Regions from separate parts of the Staphylococcus sp. CoH_129_LAB_1 genome, predicted to be linked through region 3. Evidence: predicted binding sites of a transcription regulator. Region 3 holds the regulator's gene; each other region holds the start of a gene.
What was found. Region 3 encodes LexA, which represses DNA repair genes until DNA is damaged. Its sites were predicted from a motif close to CGAACATATGTTCG; they were not measured.

Region 1 (3,297 bases), on a different contig from region 3:
TTTTTCTAATTTATATAGCGGAGGTAATGCAATAAAAACACGCCCTTCTCGCACAAGAGGTCTCATATATTTAAAGAAAAATGTTAATAATAAGACTTGGATGTGGGCGCCATCTGTATCAGCATCAGTCATAATAATAACTCTATTATAATTACTATCTTCTAATTTAAAATCGTTACCAACGCCTGCACCAATTGTATGAATAATTGTATTAATTTCTTCATTTTTGAAAATATCTTCAAGTTTTGCTTTTTCAGTATTAATCACTTTACCACGTAAAGGTAAAATAGCCTGGAATTTTCTATCTCTTCCAAGTTTAGCTGAACCACCTGCTGAGTCCCCTTCGACAAGATATAATTCATTTTTCTCAGTATTTTTACTTTGAGCAGGGGTTAACTTTCCTGATAATAATGTATCTTTACGTTTGTTTTTCTTACCAGAACGTGCATCTTCCCGTGCTTTACGGGCCGCTTCTCTCGCTTGTTGAGCTTTAATAGCTTTTTTTACAAGAGATTTAGATAATTGACCCTTTTCTTCCAAATAATAAGGTAATTTTTCAGAAACAACAGAATCAACTGCACTACGCGCTTCAGACGTTCCAAGTTTAGATTTAGTTTGTCCCTCAAATTGCAATAACTCTTCTGGAATACGTACAGAAATCACTGCAGTTAATCCTTCTCTAATGTCATTACCATCTAAGTTTTTATCTTTAACTTTAAGTTCATTAATGCGACGTGCGTAGTCATTAAATACGCGTGTCATTGCCGTTTTAAATCCTACTTCATGAGTTCCGCCATCTTTTGTACGTACATTATTAACAAAACTTAATATACTTTCAGAATATTGATCGTTATATTGAAAAGCAACATCTACTTCGATTCCATTTGCGGCACCTGTAAATGTCGTAACATCATGTAACACTTCTTTACCTTCGTTTATATAACTTACAAATTCTTTAATACCTTCTTCATAATGATAAACATCCTCACGTTCTTTTCCATCACGTATGTCTTTCAATGTGATTTTTAAGTTTTTTAATAAGAAAGCTGATTCTTGTAAGCGCTCACTTAATGTATCAAAATTAAATGAGGTTGTTGCTTTAAAAATACTTGGGTCTGGTTTAAATGTAACTTTTGTACCTGTTTTCTTAGTTTTCCCCACTTTTTCTAAACCAGAAGTTGGAATACCGCCATCTTTAAAGGATTGCTTATAAATTTGTCCATCTCGATGAATTTCGACTTCTAACCATTCACTTAATGCATTAACTACAGAAGCACCAACACCGTGAAGTCCTCCAGAAGTTTTATATCCACCTTGCCCAAATTTACCTCCAGCATGTAATACTGTAAAAATAACTTCTACAGTAGGTTTACCTGACGCATGCATTCCAGTTGGCATACCTCTCCCATTATCTTCCACTGAAATGCTATTATCTTTATTGATTGTTACATCAATTTCATTACCATGACCATTTAAAACCTCATCGACGGAGTTATCGACAATTTCATATACTAAATGGTGTAATCCACGTTTATCAGTTGATCCAATATACATGCCTGGACGTTTTCTAACTGCTTCAAGTCCTTCTAATACTTGAATCGAATCATCTGAGTAATGATTTGTCTTTTTTGTTGCCAATGCGTTCTCCTCCTACAAACGTACGTTCGTTTTTTTAACTTTACAATAGTTATTCTTATATAAAACGCATCAAAATGCAAGTAAGAGTTATATTTAACTTAATATAATAAAGGGTTTTTTTAATTTTCAATCGTTGTATGGAACACTTTGTGATAAAATATAGCTACATTATATAAGGGATGTGTAAACGAATTATGATGATAGTTCTCATGTTGATTTTAAGCTATCTCATTGGAGCTATTCCAAATGGTTATGTTATAGGAAAACTTTTTTTAAAAAAAGATATTAGACAATTTGGAAGCGGTAATACTGGTGCTACAAATAGTTTTAGAGTTTTAGGTAAACCAACTGGATTTATCGTTACTTTTTTAGATATATTTAAAGGATTCATTACTGTATTTTTCCCAGTATGGTTTCCAGTGCATGCTAATGGCCCTATTAGCACATTCTTCACACATGGCTTAATTGTAGGTATTTTTGCAATACTTGGTCACGTTTATCCTATTTATCTTAAATTTAAAGGGGGTAAAGCTGTAGCCACAAGTGCTGGAGTTGTATTAGGCGTTAATCCAATCTTACTTTTAATTTTAGCAATCATATTCTTTGGAATTTTATATTTAACAAAGTATGTATCATTATCAAGTATTGTTGCAGCCATTAGCTGCGTAATATGTTCATTAATTATTCATGATTACATATTATTTGGAATGAGTGCTTTTGTATCAATTATTTTGATTTTTAGACACCGTTCTAATATTGTTAGGATTTTTAAAGGTGAAGAACCTAAAATAAAATGGATGTAGAATAGGAGTTTCATACACTAAATGCGAATAATCGTATTTAGCCCACGAGAAATGGCTCATGTTTGATATGGATGATATTATGCTATAATTCAAGCAGTTTCTACATGATAAATATTATAATGATTAATATAAAGGATGGTTCATACAATGAAAATCAACTTGACTGATGAAGCAGTTGAATGGTTTAAAAGTGAATTAGATTTACCAAAAGAGAATAAAATATTACAATTTTACGTGAGATATGGTGGAGAATTTCAGCTTAAACAAGGTTTTAGCCCAGCATTTCGAGTAGAACCGATCAATGACGTTGAGATAGGTTATCGTGAAAATTATAATAATTTAACTATAGTAGTTTCAGAAGATGACTTATGGTACTTTGAAGATCATGATATTATCGTTGAAAAAGTAGACCATGAAGATGAAATTGCTTATTCTACAATTAATTAAAAAAAGAGACTGGGACATAATCCCTAACAAAATAGCCAGTAAATGAGTGTATTATAAATTCATTTACTGGCTTCTTTATTTACAATACTACGTATTGTTGAATCGCTTTCTTAGGGGACAGCTTCAGCCTGTAGTCTTCAGCTTGTCCTGTTCCCTCAAGAGTCTCGCCAAAACACTTTGTATTTATATATAATTTTACATTGAAATACTAAAAAAATAAGGCACTTTCGTATAATTTAATAAATATCACTAAACTAAATTAACGAGGTGTCTTATGTATAAAGAATATAATATGACTCTACTAATGGAAACGTCAATTCTTATACCCACAAATGATATTTCACGACATGTAAATGATATTGTAGAAATCATTCCTAAGACTAAATTCGATGAATTCAGACGTCATCGT
Region 2 (3,297 bases), on a different contig from region 3:
ATTTACAAATAAATTTAATTGTCGATTTTCTTCATTAACGAGTTGTGTTAGTGAAATACTTAACGTACGATATAAAGCATGTTTATCACATAACTGATTTGCATAATCATTGACGACTTTAACTATATCTCGTTCTAGATTTGTAGCATCTGTTAAAGTGTGTTGTTTATGTATTCCTCCACCTTTAGTATATCCAAATGAGAAATGTATTGTACGTGCTAATTTTTTTCTTTCTCTTAATCTATAAGCAACATCTTCAATCAACTCTTGCATAACAATTTTTGTTTCATTAAATTGATAATCTCTCATCAAAATTTGACTTTTACATATAGCTGGATTACTAATTTTACTTTTTTCTCTTATTTTGCTTTGATCTATACCATTGGCATGTAAATGCATATCTGTACCTAATATACCAAAGTCTCTCTTCAAATACCTATGGGGGTAATGTGCTAAATCGCCTATTGTAATTATTCCTTTTTTATTTAGCTTTATTTCTGTTTTTTTATTGATTCCCCAAAATGATTTTAAGGGTGAGATACACCATAATTTATCTGGTATATCATGGTATCGCCACTCAGTAATACCTTCTTTTGTATGTTTAGCTTCAATATCCATTGCTACTTTACTAAGTAACATATTAGAACCAATACCTATCGTGCAATATATCCCTGTCTTATCTAAAATTTCTTTTTGAAAACACTTAGCAAAAGAATATACTGTAGTATTAAAACGATGATAGCTGTTTGTTACATCCATAAAAAATTCATCAATACTATATTGATATAAATCTTCTCCTGGGACATATTTAAGAGCAATTTTGGAAATTTTTAAAGATATTTCTAGATATCTTCTCATACTTGGATTAATAACATAAATATCATTACGATGTGGAATTTCAAATAATCTTGAGCCGGTTTTAATACCAAGTTCTTTCAATTTAGGTGTTGCTGCTAAAACAACAGATCCTTGCCGTTTAGTGTCGGCTACCACTGCTAACTTTGTCTTTAAAGGATCTAATCCTTTTTCAATGCAAGATACACTAGCATAAAAACTCTTTTGGTCTACACACAATATATCCCTATCTTCAAGTAAATTATAATCATACATATCAGCGCCCTCCTTAGACAATTTAATTATATAGGAACACACGTTCTATTTCAATAACGAAAAGAACGTACGTTCTACATAAATATCTTGATATGCTTTTTTTAAAAGTGATATACTAAGCATATAATTATGTAAGGAGGACAAATCATGCCGATTGTAAATGTAAAGTTATTAGAAGGACGTTCAGATGAACAATTAAAAAACTTAGTTACAGAAGTTACGAATGCAGTAGAGAAGACAACAGGAGCAAACAGAGAAGCTATCCATATAGTCATTGAAGAAATGAAGAAAAATCACTACGGTGTAGCAGGCGTAAGAAAATCTGATCAATAATATAATAATTATTGAAGTTTACATAATAATATTATTGTAGTTAAAGAGGATAATAAATAAGCAGACCGAAACGGCCTGCTTATTTATTATCCTCTAAAAACGACTCTATTGCTTTTTTATTTTTCTCTTTATCAATATCTAGTGCGCTACCATCGTTGTTAGTATTAATATCTTGATAAGAATTTTTTATCGGCACAGTTAGTGTTTCCACATTTTTATCGCCTCTTATTCCAAAGCTTAGTCCTGTTTGGAAAATAGCTGAGTTTGGCATATCTGTATTAATATATCCTCTTAATATACCAGCTACTTTAGGCAATTTTACGATTGTACTTGGGGTAATTAATTCTTTCTTAAGTGTTTGCATAACTTGCTGTTGACGTCTTACACGTCCAAAATCTCCCTCTGGATCATGTCTAAATCTTGCATAACCTAATAATTCTTTACCATTTAATCGATGATGCCCTTTTTTCAATGATACTCCAATATTTTCTGACATATCTTTTTCAACGTCAATTGGCACACCATTAGGTTCTAGCTCATCAACCATTTTTTCAAAACCAGTGAAATCAATGACTGCATAATATTCAGGATTAATACCTAAATTTTTATTTAACGTTTGTCTCAATAGCTCTGGCCCACCAAGTGAATATGCAGCGTTAATTTTATATTTATCATAACCGGGAATTTCCGCATAAATATCACGCATAACTGACATCATTTTCATTTTTTTCTTAATATAATCGTATTGCACAACCATAATAGAGTCAGTTCTTGATTTCCCTCCATTAGCTTGGTCAGCACCGAGCATTAATACTGTGATTTTTCCATCATTTTTAACGGCTCCATTAAATTTATGAATTTTAATATCTTTTGCATGTTCCTGTGCATATTTCATGCCATTTTGATATCCATGAACGACATACGTAATCACTGCAATAAGTAAAACTACAATAATCAGTATTACAAAAGGTAATTTTCGAAGTTTTTTCTTCTTTCGTCGTTTAGAAGGTGTCGTTGTCCCTGTTTGCCGTCTTAATACTGTATTATCCTTCTTTTCTGTCATATTTACCTACCTTATACTCTTTAAAATCTTCAAAATAATATTTGGATATACTATAATATATAAATAAGTTATATAAAATATCTTAAAAAATCAAGTTTTTTCAATAAATATTACAAAGGTGTTATGAAAGGATGGCATAAATGAATATTAATACAGCATACTTTGCAGGAGGCTGTTTCTGGTGTATGACAAAACCGTTTGATCAATTCGAAGGTATTGAATCAGTAACATCAGGTTTTATGGGGGGTTCAGTTGAAAATCCAACTTATGAACAAGTGAAAAGCGGAACTACTGGACACTATGAGACTGTTAAAATAGAATATGATGTTGCTTTATTTTCTTATCATAAATTATTAGAAATTTTCTTTTCGGTCATTGATCCATTAGATGCTGATGGTCAATTTCAAGATAGAGGGTCACAATATCAAACAGCCATTTTTTATACAAATGACGATCAAAAAAAAGTCGCAACTAACTATATCAAAAAATTAGAAAAAACAATGCATTCTGACAAAGCCATTGCTACTAAAGTTCTACCCGCTTCAAAATTTTATAAAGCTGAAGAATATCACCAAGACTTCTATAAAAAGAATCCTGAACGTTACGCACAAGAACAACAAGATCGAGCAAATTATAATCCTAATTCTAACTCATAAAAAGATATCCGAATATATTTTCGGATATCTTTTTTATTTATGTCTAATCACTCGCATCACTTTTAACATACTATACCAAAGAGAACTATCTTTTCTATATACTAAAAATCGTGGTTCCCACTGAGGACTATATTT
Region 3 (3,297 bases):
AACCTACTTAAGGTTCCAAACAAACAAGAATTTGCAGTTAATAATATTCAATTAAATATGTCTCAAAAAGAAGTAGAAAGTAAGATAGGACGACCCAAAAGAGTGACTTCAAATGAATATGGTACAAAATGGTATACTTATTATAATAATGATTATCAAAATTTCTTAATGGTAAGTTACATTAATAATAAAGTAACTGCTTTGTTTAGTAATCAAAATATTATAACTTCAAAATCTAAAATCAAATACAATACTCCTAAAAGGGTGGTCGAACAGCGTCTTGGTAAACCAGTAGATAAAATTGCAAAAGGACGTTATCGTTTTGTTGTAAAAAATAATGAATATGATATTTTTTATAAAGATAATATTTATACAACAGTATTTTACGATAAACATAATCAAAATAACTTAACAGCTTTATTGCAAGTGAGTGAATCAATGGAAAATCGATTACAAAAGCAATATGGTGCACCATCTACAACGCTAGAAAAAAGCTTTGAATATCAAAATTTTGATTTAGTTAATGCAGAAAGAAAACAACACGGATTAAATACATTGGATTATTCTAAAAAAATATCTAATACTGCAAGAAAACATAGTGAAGATATGGTTAAAAATAATTATTTTGATCATACTGATTTAAATGGTCATTCACCTTTCGATAGAATGAAACGTGATGGTATTCAATTTAATACTGCTGCCGAAAATTTAGCTTATGGTCAACAAAGTAGTATTTATGCTCACGAAGGACTTATGAATTCTCTAGGACACCGGGAAAATATTTTAAATACGCACGTTAATACATTAGGTGTAGGTGTAGATTTTAATAATCATCGACAACCATTTTGGACAGAAAACTACACAGGATAATGTTTGATTTATAGTATATAGGGGTATTTTCTTTTTGCAAGGAAGTTGATATTATGCCTACAAAGAAAAATAAGAAAAAAGACATACTTGATAAAGTAAAAGAGATTTTAAATAAAAAATAAAACTAGAAGCGGCTATGCGCTTCTAGTTTTTTATATATTAAACATATATAAGAGATTTTAACGTAACGAAAAAGATATAAACTACAATTCTCTATATAGACCAATGACTTTACCGATAACTGTTACATTATCTAAATATATAGGACTCATAGCACTATTTTCTGGTTGTAAACGATATCGATTTTTTTCTTTGAAAAAGCGTTTTACAGTAGCTTCATCATCTTCAGTCATTGCTACGATAATATCTCCATTTTCAGCAATAGTTTGGCTTCTAACAATAACTTTATCACCATCTAAGATACCTGCTTCAATCATACTTTCGCCAATAACATTTAAAATGAATACATCACTATTATGTGTAGACGTTAAATGTTCTGGTAATGGAAAGTATTCTTCTATATTTTCGACTGCGGTAATTGGAACTCCGGCTGTAACTTTACCGATAACAGGAACATAAATAGTTTCTTCTCTAGTCATGTCATTATTTTGATCACTAACAATTTCAATTGCTCTAGGCTTAGTAGGATCTCTTCTTATATAACCTTTTTCTTCTAGTCTAGATAAATGACCGTGAACTGTTGAACTTGAAGCAAGACCAACTGCTTCACCAATTTCTCTTACACTTGGCGGATAGCCCTTTGTTTGAACAACATGTTTAATATAGTCATAAATCTCACTTTGTCTTTTTGTTAATTCTCTCATATATAGGCACTCCCTAGATTTATTTTAATATAGTATAGCATTTTTTAAATTTTTAAACAAACATTTGTTCGCAATAGTCTTGACTAAGAACATCCGTTCTGTTAAACTTTATATACAAACAAATGTTCTAGGGGTGTAGTTAAATGTTTCGTAATCATACTAGTAATATCATTACAAATATAACTGTTCTAGTAGTATCTTGCATCGTTTTTTTGGTGTTTTTCATAAATTTATATCAGAACGCTCATATGGAACACACGTACGAAATCACTGATCATACTATCCCGAAAAAAGCGATTTTAAATGAGAATAATAAGAACGACGTTCAAGATAATACAGAACAAACAGACTATAAAGTGTTCGCATTAGTTAAATAAAGTTTGAGGATTATCAGTTTTTGTTTTTAATCAACATTAGAAAATTAAAATATATGAAAATACCGTGGATTTTAGTAAAATTTGCGGTATTTTATTATAATAATATACTTACATATTTTAGATGATGTCTTAGCATTCTAATATCTTTGAATTTACAATGATTAGCTGATAAATGTGTAAACTAAAAAATAATAGCATAATAGTTTGTTTTCTTTATCATAAAGAACAAGTCAATATTTAAGTTGAATATGGTGGACATGTTAAAATAGTAGAAAGTAGATTATATGACTATGAATGAATAATCTTTAGCTTTTATAAAAATGATTTGAATAGTTCATGTTAATACTATTTAGTCATTAAATTTAAAATGATAAGGTGAGATAGTGAATTTTATAATTAGAAAAGAAACAAAAGAAGATTATCAGTTTACTGAGCAAATTGTAAAAAAAGCATTTGAAAATGAACCATATAGTGATCAAGATGAACATAGTTTAGTTGCAAATTTGAGAAATTCAGATGCATTTATTCCTGATTTATCATTAGTTGCGCTATATAATGGAAAAATCATAGGTCATATATTGTTGTCTAAAATTTTTATTATCAATAATGAAAATAAAAAAGCATCATTAGCTTTGGCGCCTGTGTCTGTTTTACCGGAGTATCAAAATAGAGGTGTAGGTAAACGTTTAATAACAACTGCTTTAGATAAAGCAAGGTCGTTAAATTTTGGATCAGTAATTGTAATGGGACATTCAAATTATTATCCTAAATTTGGATTTAAAAAAGCATCTAAATGGGAGCTTAAAGCTCCGTTTGAAGTGCCAGATGAGTTTTTAATGGCTATTGAATTAAAAGAAAATGCATTAAAAATAGAGTCAGGTATAATTGAATATCCAGATGTATTTTTCAATAACTAGAAATAATAATAAGGTGAAAAGAAGTTAAAGATTTTAAGAAATGGGAATATAAACTATTATATTAAAAGTACTTTATTTTAGAATGAGAGAAATGATTCATATTTGATATTTTTATCTCTTATTTAGTTTTATTTAATAAGGTAATTGATGTTAATAAATTTAAAATAGGAAGAGTGATTATATGTCTGAAAATAATTTGAATATAGATAGAATTAATGAATTAGCTAAGAAGAAAAAAGAACAAGGTCTAACAGAAGCTGAGGCAAAAGAGCAATCTAAGTTACGTAAACAATATTTAGATTCTTTTAG

Region 1: a site for LexA is predicted at 1,654-1,667, ahead of parE (DNA topoisomerase IV subunit B). Genes of this name have one in related genera too.
Region 2: a site for LexA is predicted at 1,173-1,186, ahead of AC2FB1_RS08555 (Y-family DNA polymerase). Genes of this name have one in related genera too.

The regions. Positions count from the first base shown of each region.
Region 1 is NZ_JBXWKZ010000027.1:24,836-28,132, forward strand. It holds gene parE (DNA topoisomerase IV subunit B) at 1-1,638, opposite strand, end outside; gene plsY (glycerol-3-phosphate 1-O-acyltransferase PlsY) at 1,833-2,441, shown strand; gene AC2FB1_RS08610 (HesB/YadR/YfhF family protein) at 2,589-2,888, shown strand; partial or broken gene AC2FB1_RS08615 (transposase) at 3,163-3,297, shown strand, end outside.
Region 2 is NZ_JBXWKZ010000027.1:12,271-15,567, forward strand. It holds gene AC2FB1_RS08555 (Y-family DNA polymerase) at 1-1,110, opposite strand, end outside; gene thmT (2-hydroxymuconate tautomerase) at 1,258-1,443, shown strand; gene AC2FB1_RS08565 (LCP family protein) at 1,523-2,506, opposite strand; gene msrA (peptide-methionine (S)-S-oxide reductase MsrA) at 2,647-3,162, shown strand; gene mprF (bifunctional lysylphosphatidylglycerol flippase/synthetase MprF) at 3,196-3,297, opposite strand, start outside.
Region 3 is NZ_JBXWKZ010000015.1:11,231-14,527, reverse strand. It holds gene AC2FB1_RS06055 (CAP domain-containing protein) at 1-870, shown strand, start outside; gene lexA (transcriptional repressor LexA) at 1,074-1,694, opposite strand; gene sosA (DNA damage-induced cell division inhibitor SosA) at 1,838-2,071, shown strand; gene AC2FB1_RS06040 (GNAT family N-acetyltransferase) at 2,455-2,988, shown strand; gene AC2FB1_RS06035 (DUF896 domain-containing protein) at 3,170-3,297, shown strand, end outside.